One region of the Pseudomonas sp. NPDC087697 genome, then DNA from elsewhere that is predicted to be linked to it. Evidence: riboswitches for the same ligand, from Rfam matches in the RefSeq annotation. Region 1 holds a riboswitch; each other region holds the start of a gene.
The links. Region 1 has a riboswitch for cobalamin ahead of ACIPIN_RS01730 (HoxN/HupN/NixA family nickel/cobalt transporter). Riboswitches for the same ligand answer to the same signal wherever they lie in the genome.
Positions count from the first base shown of each region.

Region 2: it holds a riboswitch for cobalamin, as region 1 does, so the genes downstream of both, ACIPIN_RS10535 (CbtB-domain containing protein) here and ACIPIN_RS01730 (HoxN/HupN/NixA family nickel/cobalt transporter) in region 1, are expected to answer to the same signal.
Region 3: it holds a riboswitch for cobalamin, as region 1 does, so the genes downstream of both, cobO (cob(I)yrinic acid a,c-diamide adenosyltransferase) here and ACIPIN_RS01730 (HoxN/HupN/NixA family nickel/cobalt transporter) in region 1, are expected to answer to the same signal.

Region 1 covers NZ_JBIUVW010000001.1:398,347-403,475, forward strand. The annotation lists gene ACIPIN_RS01715 (TonB-dependent receptor) at 1-883, shown strand, start outside; gene copC (copper homeostasis periplasmic binding protein CopC) at 1,031-1,405, shown strand; gene ACIPIN_RS01725 (TlpA disulfide reductase family protein) at 1,512-2,015, shown strand; cobalamin riboswitch at 2,099-2,241, shown strand; gene ACIPIN_RS01730 (HoxN/HupN/NixA family nickel/cobalt transporter) at 2,278-3,333, shown strand; partial or broken gene ACIPIN_RS01735 (lysis protein) at 3,503-3,604, opposite strand; gene ACIPIN_RS01740 (SOS response-associated peptidase family protein) at 3,722-4,399, shown strand; gene ACIPIN_RS01745 (hypothetical protein) at 4,404-4,664, opposite strand; gene ACIPIN_RS01750 (lysis protein) at 4,735-5,129, opposite strand, start outside.
Region 2 covers NZ_JBIUVW010000010.1:143,634-148,762, reverse strand. The annotation lists gene cobM (precorrin-4 C(11)-methyltransferase) at 1-28, opposite strand, end outside; gene ACIPIN_RS10545 (cobalamin biosynthesis protein) at 110-523, opposite strand; gene ACIPIN_RS10540 (CbtA family protein) at 520-1,221, opposite strand; gene ACIPIN_RS10535 (CbtB-domain containing protein) at 1,233-1,424, opposite strand; cobalamin riboswitch at 1,522-1,745, opposite strand; cobalamin riboswitch at 1,932-2,143, shown strand; gene cobW (cobalamin biosynthesis protein CobW) at 2,245-3,318, shown strand; gene cobN (cobaltochelatase subunit CobN) at 3,322-5,129, shown strand, end outside.
Region 3 covers NZ_JBIUVW010000012.1:124,834-129,962, forward strand. The annotation lists gene cobD (threonine-phosphate decarboxylase CobD) at 1-428, opposite strand, end outside; gene cbiB (adenosylcobinamide-phosphate synthase CbiB) at 421-1,329, opposite strand; gene bluB (5,6-dimethylbenzimidazole synthase) at 1,326-1,976, opposite strand; gene ACIPIN_RS11900 (cobyrinate a,c-diamide synthase) at 1,973-3,310, opposite strand; gene cobO (cob(I)yrinic acid a,c-diamide adenosyltransferase) at 3,321-3,932, opposite strand; cobalamin riboswitch at 4,013-4,250, opposite strand; gene ACIPIN_RS11910 (hypothetical protein) at 4,408-4,992, shown strand.

The sequences.
Region 1 (5,129 bases):
CAGCAGTTCGTCCGGGCTGAAACTGGATCTGCGCTACGACTACCTGAATCAGAACCAGTTGCGCAGCGGTACCAGCACCATTTCCCCAAGCGCCGCGAGCCAAGTCTCCAACAACGGCAACGCCCAGGAAGTGGAGAAATACACGCGTAACAACTACCTGACACTGGGTCTGGATTACAGCTTCAATCCGAGCTGGGGTGTGGATCTGCAAGTGCCTTATATCTTTCGCAGCCACAGCACGCTGGGCACCGCATCGGACGGCACCACGCCGGGCGATGGCGGCGGCCAGTACGACTCCAAGACCTCCAGCCTGGGCGACGTCAAGATCATCGGCCGTTACCAGGGATTCACACCGCAACATAATCTTGGCGTGATGTTCGGCTTGAAGCTGCCCACCGGCGCCCATGACGACACCGCTGCGTCGAGCGACCCGACCTCTCCTGATCCTGTGGCTATTGATCGTGGTCTGCAACCTGGCACCGGCACCACCGACGGCATCCTGGGTGTCTATTACATGGATACGCTCAACAAGAACTGGGACTACTTCGGCCAGGCCATGGTGCAGAAGGCGCTGAACTCCAGCGATCACTATCGCCCCGGCGATGGCGTCAATCTGAACGTGGGTCTGCGTTACATGGGCAACGCCTACGTCATGCCGCAAATTCAACTGAACGTACGGCACGTCGAGCACGATGACGGTGCCAATGCCGACACCATCAGTACCGGCGGAACGCTGGCCTACCTCAGCCCAGGTGTGACGGTGCCGCTTGGTAAAAAGGTCTCGCTCTACAGTTTCGTGCAGGTGCCGGTGTATCAAAACGTCAACGGCGTGCAGCTTGCTCCGCGCTATACCGCAACCATGGGGGCGCGTTACGCGTTCTAGTTCGCCGACAGTCACCGGGTGACGGGTGAGCACGCCCTCCCCGGTACTACCCTGAGTTTGTGATTCGAGACACGGCGCATACAGCCCTTCCGGGCTCGAAAATGCCGAGTTGATACACCACCTATCCCACTATCGAGGTACTTGAAGATGTCTGCTCATTTCACCAAGAAAGCCTTAACTGCTGTCGCCCTGATCGCCTCTCTCGCATCGATCAGCAATGCCTTTGCGCATGCTCACCTGAAAAACGAAATGCCTGCCGCCGACAGCAGCGTTACAGCCCCCAAAGAGCTGCATTTGAATTTCTCCGAAGGCGTCGAAGCAAAGTTCACGAAAGTAACTGTCACTGACGACGGGCAGCCGGTTGCCATCAAAGGTATCGACACGGCTCCGAACGACAAAAAACTGTTGATCGTTACCCCAGAACAACCCTTGAAGCCAGGATCGTACAAAGTCGAGTGGCATGCCGTTTCAGTCGACACCCACAAGAGCGAAGGCAGCTACACATTCAAGATCACTGAGTGATGATGTGGGGCGTCGGTGACACTCACCGACGCCTCGTCACCGTATTTCGACTATCGGAGACCGACTCAGCCTACTGTGCTGAGCCAATGAAACCGAGGGAAACCTGATGTCCGCAAAAAGACTACTGCCATTGTTCGCACTCTGTTGCAGCCTGGTTGGTCTGCCCGCATGGGCGATTGATGTAGGCGAGCACGCTCCGAACCTGACGGCAAAAACGTTGAATGGCGAAACGTTTGATTTGCAGAAACAGGCTGGCCAGGTGGTGATCGTGAATTTCTGGGCCTCCTGGTGCGAGCCGTGTCGTGAAGAAATGCCGGCCATGGAAACCTATTATCAGCAGCACAAAGGCGAAGGACTAAAGATCATTGCGATCAGCATGGATGAGCCGGAAGACGACGCTATGGTGCACAAAGTCATGGCCCATTACAGCTATCCTGCGGCGTTCCAGCGTGATGCCGACTTCCAGGGGTTTGGCCGAATCTGGCGCATGCCGATGACCTACGTCATCGACCGGCAAGGTGTGGTGCGCAAGGATGGCAGCGTGGGCGACCCAAAAATCGATCTGCCGTTGCTGGATCAGCTTGTGACTCCATTACTGACAGCGCATTAGCCGATGGGTAACTCAAGTTCTAGACCACAGGGTCGTCAGATCGAGCAATTAGGCATTATTTTACAAACATCATCTGCGCCTGCGTAGACTGCCCAGGCAGATGTTTCAATATGTTGCATAACGAGAAGCCGGTGTAATTCCGGCACGGTCGCGCCACTGTATCTGGATCGCAGGCTTTAAGCCGAATGAGTCCAGGAGTCAGACCTCGTTTTGTGCTCTTCTCAATCCAAATGGGGCGCGTGTTCCCTAAAGGTAATGTTCGATGATTCTTCGTCTCGCTCAGATTTTCAGCGACTCCAATAGCCAGGTACGAGCCAAGATTTTTGGCATCTATGGGGTATTGATCGGTATTAACGTTCTTGCTTGGGTCTGGGCGCTGGTGGCCTTTCACGATCACCCCGTTCTCCTTGGCACGGCTCTACTTGCCTACGGCTTTGGGCTCAGGCATGCGGTAGATGCTGACCATATTGCAGCTATCGACAACGTCACTCGCAAGCTGATGCAGGAAAAAAAACGTCCAGTCACCGTGGGGTTTTTCTTCTCCCTCGGTCACTCCGCTGTTGTTGTGCTCGCGTCCATTGGTGTCGCCCTTGCCACCTCAGCGATGAAAGCCAACTTTGAGAGCTATAGGGAGATGGGGGGCGTTATCAGCACCTCAGTTTCCGCCTTGTTCCTATTCCTCATCGCGCTGATGAACCTGATTATTTTGAGGTCGATTTACAAGGCATGGCGCCACGTCAGGCAGGGTGGTACCTATGTCGAGGACGACTTTGACCTGCTGCTGGCGGATCGTGGTTTTCTTGCGAGGATTTTCCGGCCATTGTTTCGCTTGATCACCCGAAGCTGGCACATGTTCCCCTTGGGCTTCCTGTTCGGATTGGGGTTCGATACTTCCACTGAAATCGCGCTGTTAGGAATCTCCGCCAGCCAGGCTTCCCAAGGATTGTCGCCATGGGCAATCATGGTTTTTCCGGTTCTTTTCAGCGCAGGCATGTCGCTGGTCGACACGCTGGACGGTCATCTGATGTTGGGAGCATACGGCTGGGCCTATATGAAGCCGATTCGCAAGATCTACTACAACATGACGATCACCCTGGTATCGGTTGTGGTCGCCGTGTTGATCGGAAGCATTGAGGCGCTAGGTCTGATCGCGAACAAGCTGGCCATGCAGGGCCCAGTATGGGATGTGGTAGGTAAACTCAACGACAACTTTGGCATGCTTGGCTACATGATCATCGGTATTTTTATCGCCAGTTGGGTCATTTCGGTGATGCTCTACCGCATAAAAGGGTTTGATGCGTTGGAAGTAAAGTGCTGAGATCAAGCAGTAAGTAATGCTCGGTCATTGGATAAAGTGGCGACCTAACTGGGTCGCCGGCAATTCCCGCTAATTTTCTCTGCACATGCGCAAACGACAGAGTGTCCGCTCCTGGCTGTTTTCTGCCTGCCACGAATGACTGGTTTGGGTCGATTGCGGTCATTCAGCCTCAGTGTGATACCTCCCTCACATACGCCTGGCACGCCGCCAGCGCAATCAGTCCCCGGTCGCCGTCGTCGGTGATGCCGATAATTCGTTGAGCATGCGCGGGGCAAGTCATGGGCGCGCTCCGCCATGATCCACGCTTCCGCCGCCGGTATCGGTTTTGTACGGAGATGAGCAGCCCCGCACTCAGCTATGCTGAAATCTCCACTGGAGGACTTTGCCAATGTGCGGAAGACTTTCCCAGTACCGTGGTATCCACGACTTCGTGGCGGCGCTGAGCATGCCCAATGCTCTGGTCAACACCGTCGGCGACCAGCCGCTCGAGCAGTACAACGTCGCACCTACAACAAGGGTCGCCCTCTTTCGCCAGGAAAGCGACACGCTGCGCGCCGATCTGGTCAGGTGGTGCTGGCGACCGCATTGGGCAACCGACCAGCCAGCGAAACCGAACGGCAGGGTCGAAAAGGTAGCGCATAGCCCATTCTACCGGGCGATCTGGCCACACCGCGCCATTACGCCAATCGACGGGTGGTATGAGTGGGTCGATGAAGGTGGCCCCAATAAACAGCCCTACCTTATCCGGCGCCGAGATGGTGCCCCTGCCTTCTGCGCCTCAATCGGCCAGTTTACGACCGGCGATCACGAGCCGAGCGAGTATGACGGTTTCGTGATCATCACTGCCGATTCGGCCGGCGGCATGGTGGACATCCACGACCGGCGCCCGGTGGTGCTCGCGCCAGAGTTGGCTCGGGAATGGCTGGACCCGGCAACGCCCAAGGAGCGCGCCGAACATATGATGATTCAACAGGGAGAGCCGTCCGAGTCGTTCGAGTGGTTCAGGGTAAGTCCGAGCGTGGGCAATGTGCACAACCAAGGCCAGAGTCTGATAAAGCCGATCTGAAATGTTATTTGTCCCGCTGAACCCTGCAATTCACGTAGGCATCACTCCCCGGCTTAGCGCCGTACGATTGGCAAACAGCGTCATCTGTAGTGCTCTTCTCCGCCCTGGCGGCCGACAGGTTTTTTAAACTTTGCTGGCGAACCTCATACCCTTTTGTACCAGGAAGGCAGTCATCCCAGGCAATGATGCCAATCGCGCAATCAAGCGGATGATTGGCGCAACCGGCAAGCGCCAGCATTGATACGGCTACACAAAGAGCTTTCATATTGGCGGCCCTCCCCGGCCGCCGTGCAGTCTGCCATCCTTTCAAGGACAAAAATATGCTCTGCAATGCTTCAGCGATTCACTTCTCTGACAAACGCCTGGCATGCAGCCAGAGCTATCAATCCCCGGTCACCATCGTCGGTGATGCCGATAATTCGTTGAGCATGCGCTGGGTCAAGTCTGGCGCGTGTTCCTCCATGAACCACGCTGCCGGCTTCGGTAGCGGCTGGCATTGCGCAACCACCGGCTGAATCCGTTGCGTCGATGAGGACTGACAGCCGTAAATCGGAAGTAGCAAGGCGATCGCGCAGGCGAGCCTGGTCTTTTTGAGCATTGGTCAAAGCCTCGTAGTGGGTTTGGTCGCTGGTCGCCAGGCGCTGCTCGAGCGCGAGGCGTTTGTCTTGTTCGGCGCGCTGCTGAGCGGCGGCGGCCAGGGTCAGCTCGTTCAGCGTCTCGCCCTGAATCT
Region 2 (5,129 bases), on a different contig from region 1:
GACCTGCGCCAATGAAGTAGACGGTCATGGCCGGCTCCTGTGAAAAATTGTCAAAGCAAGACTTCAGATGAAGATTGCTCATGATCGAAGGCGGGGATTATCGAGGATTTTACGCAGCGCCGGCCAATGCAAACGTCGCCTGGGCATATTTTTGTCGCGGGATCAGCAATTTTGCCGGCGCCTGGGCCAGTTGTTCGGCGAGGGCCAGTGCAGCGCTTTCGGCGACGCCGTAGCAGCCGGTGCGCTCGAAAGCGATTTGCGAGAGGTGGCTGAGTTGCGGTTGATAGCCGGCCAGTTGCTCACTGCTGAAATACATCAACGGCAGCGCCAGTTGCTTGGCCAACTCGTTCAGGCCGGGCTCATCACGCTTCAGGTCGATACTGGCCAGAGCCTTGATCGCCTGCAATTCGATGTGATGAGCCTGTAACGCCTGGTCGAGCAACGCGCGCAGCGTGCTGGCCGGGCAGCCGCGCTGGCAGCCCAGGCCGACCACCAGGGTTGGTGCTGCGCTGGTGCTGGTCATGCGTGGTATTGACCTTCGCTTTTGCGGCGGAACAACCAGGCACTGATCAGGCCCAGGGCCAGCCAGAACGCGACGTTGGTCAGCTGCGAAGCGATCTTGAATTGCGCTTCCAGGGCCTCCGGGGCCAGCATCGAATGCACTTCAGGCTGTGGCGCGCCGATGATATGCGGCACGGCCAGAATGGCGACGCCGAGCACCTTCAGCAGCCAGTGCCGGGAGAACACGATCAGGGCAATACCGACGGCGGTGGACGCTGCGGTGCTGATCCACCAGATCTGCCGTTGTGCCAGGTCTGCGGCGGCAGTGCCCGGCAACTCAGGCGGCAAGCCCAGGGTCGGTGCCAGGACGAAGGTTGCATAACCGGCCAACCCCCAGAGCAGGCCCTGAGAGGTGCGGGTCGGTGCGCGCAAGGTGTAGAGACCGGCGAGCATCAGCGCAAAGCCGACGGCGACCACCAGATTACCGCCGGTAGTCGACAGCACGCGCTGCCAGCCGTCTTCCGGCTCCCAAGCTTCTGCATCATGGGTGTGGCCTGCCATTGCGCCTTCGGCATGTTCATGGACTTCAGCCGCTGGAGCTTTTTCGTAGGTTTCCGCCTGAAGAATCAGTGGTGCGACCCAGAAGCTTTGCAGCAAGGTCAGCAGCAGGGCGGCCAGCAAGCCAGTGAAACCTGCGGTTTGCGCAATACGCTTGATCATGTCAGCAGGTCTCAATGGCACGGGAAGGCGGAGCTGTGACGGGTATCGTGGGCGGCGTTGTGCACCGCGTCGATGTGCGAGAAACCGGCGAAATACACAAGGCAAGCGCCCAGAATCGATGCGCCGATAGCGGCAACAAGGCGTTGGCTCAGGGTGGACGTGGTGCTGGCGGTGGTATGGCGAGTGCTGCTGATGATCGACATGGCGCTTCCCTCTGGTCAGTCAGTGGGTGAATCGAGCGCATGAAAACCCCGCGAGCCGGCACGCAGAGGCTAAAACAGCGCCCGCCCACCGCGGGTTTGTTATTGATGTGTTGCGGGCCGGTCTCCGGGCTCACGAGGGGCTGGCATTCGCCGAACCTGCAAGAATCGCCTTCCCATGTCGTGCTGACACAGTGGATCTGATCCTTCGCTCGCTTACCGTTGCGGGGGCAGCACCGGACTGACATGGCTTTTGAGTAAAGCACATGATTCACCGGTTTCCCGTTTCACCCTGTGAAGGGCACCCGTAACAAGGCGTGTAGGAGAGCATGGGCGAGGGCGGGGCGTCAATTGGCAGGCGTTCTCAACTCGAGATCGGGGCGCCTCTATCGCGAGCAAGCTCGCTCCCACAGTTGACCGCATTCCAATGTGGGAGCGAGCTTGCTCGCGATGGCGTCATCACAGCCGCCACAGAACTCAGGTGAACATTGACCCGCCCCGATGCGATGCGTAGCCTTGCGCTTTCGAGGTTCTTTGGCGCGTGCGCCGAAGCTAAGAAGGGAACGCGGTCAATGCCGCGGCTGCCCCCGCAACTGTGAACGGTTCTGTTTCTGCCATGCCACTGCACGCTCTATCAAGAGGTGCGGGAAGGTGCAGAAATCGCCAGTCGAAAGACCGGTACGCCGTCAGCCAGGAGACCTGCCTCGACACAGATTCTCACTTTCAACCGGGCGGGGTGATCCGGTGGCGAACTCTTCAGGCATGCGCGTGCGCGTTGCCGGTTGTCGTCCCGTATGCCCGCCACCTTGCCAAAGGGCATCCGATGAAAACACTGGCCAAACTTCCCGTCACCATCGTTACCGGCTTCCTCGGTTCGGGCAAAACTACCTTGCTGCGACACATGCTCGATAACGCCCAGGGCCGGCGCATCGCGGTGATCGTCAACGAATTCGGCGAGCTGGGCATCGACGGCGAAATCCTCAAGCAATGTTCCATCGGTTGCACGGAAGAAGAAGCTAACGGCCGCGTTTATGAGCTGGCCAACGGCTGCCTGTGCTGCACCGTTCAGGAAGAGTTCTTCCCGGTCATGCGTGAGCTGGTCGCCCGTCGCGCTGACCTGGATCACATCCTCATCGAAACCTCTGGCCTGGCCCTGCCAAAACCGCTGGTCCAAGCCTTCCAGTGGCCGGAAATCCGCAGCGCCTGCACGGTCGATGCGGTGATCACCGTGGTCGACAGCCCGGCCGTGGCCGCTGGTACTTTCGCGGCGTTCCCGGATCAGGTCGACGCCCAGCGCAAACTTGACCCGAACCTGGACCACGAATCGCCGCTGCACGAGCTGTTCGCCGACCAACTGGCCAGCGCCGACCTGGTGATCCTCAACAAGGCCGACCTGATCAGCCCGGCGGATCTGGCCAAAGTGCGTCTGGAAGTCGCTGAAGAGCTGCCGCCAGCGGTGAAAATCATCGAAGCCAGCAGCGGTCGCCTGCCGCTGGACGTGTTGATCGGCTTGGGTGCCGGCTCTGAAGAACACATCGACAGCCGTCACAGTCACCACGACCATCACCACGATGGCGACGATCACGATCATGACGACCATGATCACGACGCCTTCGATTCGATTTCCATCGAACTGCCACAAGCCGACGAAAGCCTGTTGCTCGATGCCCTGACCCAATTGGTGGTCCAGCACGGCATCCTGCGGGTCAAGGGTTTTGCCGCGATCCCGAATAAGCCGATGCGCTTGCTGATCCAGGGCGTGGGTACGCGTTTCGACAAGCACTTCGACCGTCAATGGGCCGCAGACGAAGCGCGCAGCACACGTTTGGTGCTGATCGGCCAGCAACTGGACGCCGCCTTGCTCGAAGCGCAGTTGCGCGCTGCGCTCAGCGTTTAATCCATGCACCTGCTCAGGACCCAGCCCGGCGGTTTCGTCTCGGATGACAACATTGCCGACCTTGGCCAAACCCCTGCCGAGCTGGTGATTCTGTGCAGCGGCGACTCCAGTCTGGCGCTGCTCGCCGAAGCGGCGCAGCAGTTGCCCGAGGACTACCCGAGCCTGCGTCTGGCCAACCCGATGCAGGTGCAGAATCACGCCTCGGTCGACTTGTATGTCGACGAAGTGCTGCGCCACGCCAAGGTGATTCTGATTTCGCTGCACGGCGGGATCGCCTATTGGCGCTACGGCATCGAGCGCCTGGTGGAGCTCTCGCAACGCGGAGTGCAGCTGATTCTGGTGCCGGGCGATGACCGTCCCGACCCGGAACTCAGCGACCTGAGTACCGTGCCTGTCGAAGACCGCGAACGGCTTTGGCATTTCCTGCGTCAGGGCGGCATGGGCAATGCGATGGACTTGTATCGCTGCCTGGCCAGCCGTTGGCTTGGCCGCGATTACCCGTGGGCCGAACCACAGGTTCTGCCGCGTACCGCGATCTACCATCCGCACAAAAGCAACGCGACGCTGGGCGATTGGCAAGCCGACTGGCAGGTTGATCAGCCGGTGGCGGCGGTGCTGTTTTACCGTTCGCACTTGCAGGCGGCGAATACTGCCTTCATCGATGTTTTCTGCCAGCGCTTGCAGGCTGCGGGGCTGAATCCGCTGCCGATTGCGCTGGCCAGTTTGAAAGAGCCCGGCTGCCTGACGGTGGTCGAGGACTGGCTGGATGAGGTGCAGGCTTCGGTGATTCTGAACACCACCGGTTTCGCCCAATCGAGCCCCGAAGCACCCCACCTGCGGCCATTCCGACGCAATATTCCGGTGATCCAGGCGATCTGCGCCCAGGACAACGAACCGGGTTGGCGCGCCAGCGAGCAAGGGCTTGGCCCACGGGATCTGGCGATGCACATCGCCTTGCCGGAGCTCGATGGACGGATCATCAGCCGACCGATCAGCTTCAAGGACCTGGCCTGGCGCAGTGAGCGCAGTCAGTCCGACGTGGTCTGCTATCGACCGCAACCTGAACGCATGGACTTTGTCGCCGAACTGGCGCGGCGCTGGGTCGAGCTGGCGCGGGTGGCCAATGGCGAAAAACGCATTGCGCTGATCCTCGCCAACTACCCGACCCGCGACGGACGGATTGGCAACGGTGTTGGCCTCGACACGCCGGCAGCGGCGTTGAATATCCTGCGGGCGCTGCAGGCTGAAGGGTATCCGTTGCCTGCCGATTTACCGGAAAGCGGCACCGCGTTGATTCAGCAATTGCTCGGTGGGGTCAGCAATGACCTGGAGAGCATCGACCTGCGCCCGTGTCAGCAAAGCCTGGCGCTGGACGACTATTTCTCGATGTTCAACGCCTTGCCCGAAGCCAACCGCGCTGCGGTGCTGGAGCGTTGGGGAACGCCTGAAAACGACCCGATGTTCCGTGGCGGACGAATGATGGTTGCCGGGCTGCGGTTTGGCCTGACCTTTGTCGGCATTCAGCCGGCGCGCGGTTATCAGGTCGACCCGAGCGCGGTCTATCACGATCCGGATCTGGTACCGCCCCACGGCTATCTGGCGTTCTATTTCTGGTTGCGTAAAGCCTACGGCACCCATGCCGTGATTCACGTTGGCAAGCACGGCAACCTCGAGTGGTTGCCGGGTAAGGGCGTTGGCCTGTCCGAAAGCTGCTGGCCGGACGCGTTGCTCGGGCCGCTGCCAAATATTTATCCGTTCATCGTCAACGACCCGGGTGAGGGCGCGCAGGCCAAGCGGCGCACTCAGGCGGT
Region 3 (5,129 bases), on a different contig from region 1:
GGGGTCAGGCTCAGGCCCGTGGGATTGTTCGGGTTAACCACCACCAGCACGTCGAGGCTATCGAGAAAGAAGTCGACTTCCTGCTCCAGCACTTCACGCACGATATAGCCGTTGCGACGCCAAGCCTCGGCATGCTCGGCATAACACGGTGAGAGCACGCCGACTTTGCCGGCGCGACGCAGGCGTGGCAACAACTGGATGGCCGCCTGCGAGCCGGCGACCGGCAACACCTGTGTGGCGCCGTAGTATTCGCGTGCGGCCTGCTCCAGGCCGTCATCGGTTTCCGGCAAGCGCGCCCAGGCTCGCAACGGGATGTTCGGGATCGCCCACGGCCAAGGTGCCAGACCACTGGACAGGTCGAGCCAATCGGCTTCGGCGATGCCGTAGTGCAACGCCGCCTTGCGCAAACGGCCGCCGTGCTCAAGCATAAAACTCGGCTCCCACACAGAGAATCAGCAGCCACAACCATACCCCGCGCTGAACCAATTGCCAGCCGCGGTCGATGGAGTTGGCGTCTGCTGGCACACCTTCACCCAACTGTGGACGCTGATGCAGTTCACCGTGATAGATCGCCGCGCCGCCCAACTCGACCCCAAGGGCGCCAGCGCCCGCGGCCATCACCGGCCCGGCATTCGGGCTATCCCAGGTCGGCCCCTGGGTGCGCCAGCATTTGAGTGCCAGGCGGGTTTTGCCCAGCAGCGCGTAGGTCAAAGCCACCAGACGCGCCGGGATGTAGTTGAGCACGTCGTCGATTTTCGCCGCCGCCCAGCCGAAACGTTCAAAGCGTTCGTTGCGATAACCCCACATGGCGTCCAAGGTATTGCTCAGACGATAGAGCACCACCCCCGGCGCCCCCGCGACGGCAAACCAGAACAGCGCGGCGAATACTGCATCGCTGCCGTTTTCCAGAACTGATTCGGTGGCGGCGCGGGCCACTTCGGTGGAGTCCAGCTCACTGGTCTGACGGCTGACCAGATAGCCGACACGCTTGCGTGCTTCTTCCAGATCATCGCTGCGCAGGGCCTGAGCCACTGGCTCGACATGTTCGCCGAGACTGCGCAGGCCAAGGGCGCAATACAACGCCAGGATCTCGACGATCCAGCCGATATAGGGCAGCCAGGAAAACGCCGTCACCAACAGGGTCAGCGGCAGCACCGCCATCACCCAGGCGGTGACGCCGTGACTGCGCCAGCCACGGCCGGCGGAGTTGAAACGTTGCTCGATACGATCGGCAAAACGGCCGAACGCCACCAGCGGATGCCAGCGCTTGGGCTCGCCCAGCAGCGCATCCAGCGCTACCCCGGCGACACTCAGCAACGCCACACTCATTGACTCACTCCCCAAAAATTTTCGTACAGCAGTTCATTCAGCGGACGCGCCTGCGCCCAGCCTTCAAGAACCAGCATCGGCGCCGGGTAAAATTCCTTTACCGGTCCCAGACACAACACCGCCAATGGTTTGGCCCCCGGCGGCAGGCCGAGCAGATCCGCCAATGCCTGCGGTTCGAACAACGAAACCCAGCCCATGCCCAGACCTTCGGCACGGGACGCCAGCCAAAGATTCTGGATCGCGCAGGACAACGATGCCATGTCCATTTCCGGCAAAGTCCGACGGCCAAAGATATGCCGCTCGCGATCATCCATCAGCGCGGCGACCAGCACTTCGGCGCAGTCGTTGATGCCTTCGACTTTCAGCTTCATGAATTCGTCGGAGCGTTCGCCCAGCGCTTCGGCGGTGCGCACCCGCTCCTCTTCCACCAATTGCTGGATCTTGCCGCGTAACGCCTGATCGCTGATGCGGATGAACCGCCAGGGCTGCATCAAACCGACACTCGGAGCCCGATGCGCCGCTTCGAGCAAACGCCGAAGCAGTTCGGGCTCGACGCTGCCGCCACTGAAGTGACGCATGTCGCGACGTTCGGCAATCGCACGATAAACCGCTTCGCGCTCGGCCTCGGAAAATGCGTTGTCTGTCATGGCCTCTTCGCGGGCAAGCCCGCCCCCACAGGGTTTAGGTCTGGCGCAAACAGCGCGGCGATCGCCGATGGATTGGACGGGAAATAGAAGTGCACATAAGAGGCCGTCATCCGCCCTTCACGGTAAACCGCTTCGGCACCACGCCCACCGTTGGGGCTCAGGCCACGGGCAATCGGCTCAAGCTCGGTGCTGGTCAACGAATGGTGGTACGTATGGCCACGCAGCGCGCCTTCGGGCAATTCGACCGCTTGCAAGGCCAACGCCGCCAGACGCTTCTGCATCACCGCATCACCGGCCAGCAGCCCCACCAACTCAGTGCGCATGCCGTCGACGTCGGTCAGTGAGTCGAGCAGATAAAGCATGCCGCCGCACTCAGCCAGCAACGGCTTGCCGGCAGCGTGGTGAGCGCGAATGGCGTCGAGCATTGTGGTGTTTTCAGCCAACGCCACATGGTGCAATTCCGGATAACCGCCGGGCAGATACAAGCTGTCAGCTTCTGGCAGTTCGCAGTCATGGATCGGCGAGAAGAATCGCAATTCGGCGCCCATCGCCCGCAGCAAGTCGAGGCTCGCGCCATACGTGAAGGCAAAAGCCTCGTCACGAGCGACGGCAATTCGCACACCCGCCAACAACGGCTCGGCAGCGATCACGTCAGGCGCGGCGAACTCGACAGCGGGCGGTAACGCCACTTCGCAGCTGCTGGCCAAGGCTTCGGCGGCGGCATCGAGACGCAGATCAAGGTCGTTCAACTCACTGGCTTGCACCAATCCAAGATGACGGCTCGGCAGTTCGATCCCGGTTTCCCGGGACAAGGCGCCATACCAGCGCAGGCCTTCGGTCAAGCTGCCTTCGAGCAATTGCGCGTGACGCAAGGTGCCGACGCGGTTGGCCAATACACCGGCAAACGGCAAGTCCGGCTGATACCGCGCCAGCCCCAACGCCAGCGCGCCGAAAGTCTGGGCCATGGCGGTGCCGTCGATCACGCCCAGCACCGGCACACCAAAATGCCGCGCCAGATCAGCGCTGGATGGTGTGCCATCGAACAAGCCCATCACGCCTTCGATCAAAATCAGGTCAGCCTCAGCCGCCGCTTCCCACAACAGCCGACGACTTTCCTGTTCGCCGACCATCCACATGTCCAACTGATAGACCGGCGCACCGCTGGCGCGTTCGAGAATCATCGGGTCAAGAAAGTCCGGGCCACACTTGAACACCCGAACCTTACGCCCCTGATTGCGATGCAAACGGGCCAGCGCGGCGGTAACGGTGGTCTTGCCCTGACCGGAAGCCGGTGCGGCAATCAATACCGCTGGGCAATAACGACTGCTATTCATATAAAGAGGCTCACAGCTCAACGCCTTTCTGCGCTTTGATACCGGCCTGAAATGCATGTTTGATCATGCCCATCTCGGTGACCGTGTCGGCCAACTCGATCATTTCCGGCTTGGCACCACGACCGGTGACGACCACGTGCTGCATCGGCGGACGCGCCTGCAAGTCGCTGAGCACCTGATCGAGGTCCAGATAGCCGTGTTTGAGCGCGATGTTCAGCTCATCGAGCACCACCAGGCCTACGCCTGAGTCACGCAGCAGTTCGCGGGAGACTTCCCACGCGGCCTCGGCGGCAGCGAGATCCCGCTGGCGATCCTGGGTTTCCCAGGTGAAACCTTCGCCCATCACATGGAAGCGCACTTGTTCAGGGAAGCGGCGGAAGAACAACTCCTCGCCGGTGCTGTTGCGCCCCTTGATGAACTGCACCACGCCGCACTGCATGCCGTGGCCCATCGCCCGGGCAAGCATACCGAACGCAGAACTGCTTTTGCCCTTGCCGTTGCCGGACAGAACCAGCAACAGACCGCATTCGTTCGGCGAATTGGCAATACGCTCATCGATCACGGCTTTCTTGCGCAGCATGCGCGCCAGATGGCGTTCGTCACGATCAGGGGAATCAGTCATGGGGGAGCTCTCCGTTGAGGCTGGATAACGGCGGGCAGGCATAGGAATAGACGGCAAGAAGCCTGGCATCGCCCACCGTGATGCCGCTGGATGGATCAGGCCGGTCTCCGGGCTCATGAGCGGCGGGATGGCCGAACTGCGCGCCTTCCCATATCGACCTTCGACACAGTGGCTCAAAGCGCAGTTTTTACTCATTTACCGTTGCGGGGGCAGCGCCGGGATCGTCGCCCGCTCTGTCAAAGAACGCGCCCTCACCGGCTTCCCTGTTTCACTCGGTTGACCACTGGGTCACAGAGCACCTGAAACAAGTCGCGAAGGTTAGAGGGTTGGGGGTGGAGCGTCAATTAAAGCCGGGGGCTCATCGATGGATAGAAACCGACCTCAATCAATAAACTGGCGCCAATCTTGTGCCACACTGAAAGCGGTGATATCAAAGAGCCACAACCTTACACTACAAGAACAAAGGGTGAGCAACATGCAAGGCATGATCATCGGTAACCCTAAGCTGGAATTCCTGCGCCCGGTACTGGAACGCTGGTTTGAGTGCATCGACCGTTACAACGCGGTACGCGGCGATAACGAAAGCCCCTACTGGTTTGACGAACGCGCCAACCTGAGCCTGCTTTCGGCAGCGGCGTGGATGGCAGAAATGGTCACCCTCGAACAGACTCCGACGAAAAAGCAGATCGAGGAAGGCGAGCGCAATAGCCGCGCCGATCTGTTTATCGCAAGTGGAGAAGAACGCGTCTATCTTCAGGCCACCCAACGCTGGCCGCGGGTCAACAACCTGAACCTCTCCCAGGCCCTGCTTGATGCGGCGAGCGATGCGAAAAAAATCAGCTACGCCAGTGACCTGAAACTCGGCTGCCTGTTCGTCGCACCACAGAAGGCCCAGCACAGTCCCACCCCGGAAGAGTTGCAGGACATGGTCGACGACCTGCAAAAGGAACACACCTGCGCCGTGGCCTGGTACTTCCCCTACGCGTACCGCAAATTGCACAACGAAGCCGGCAACTACCATCCGGGCATCGCACTATTGCTCAAAGAGGCACGCGGCTGATAACACGAGGAACAAAACGTCAAAAGATCGCAGCCTTCGGCAGCTCCTACGAGGTGTACATCATCCACTGTAGGAGCTGGCGTGTTGTGGTCGAATATTTTTGGACCATGATGTAGGAGCGTCGATTTAAGGAAGCA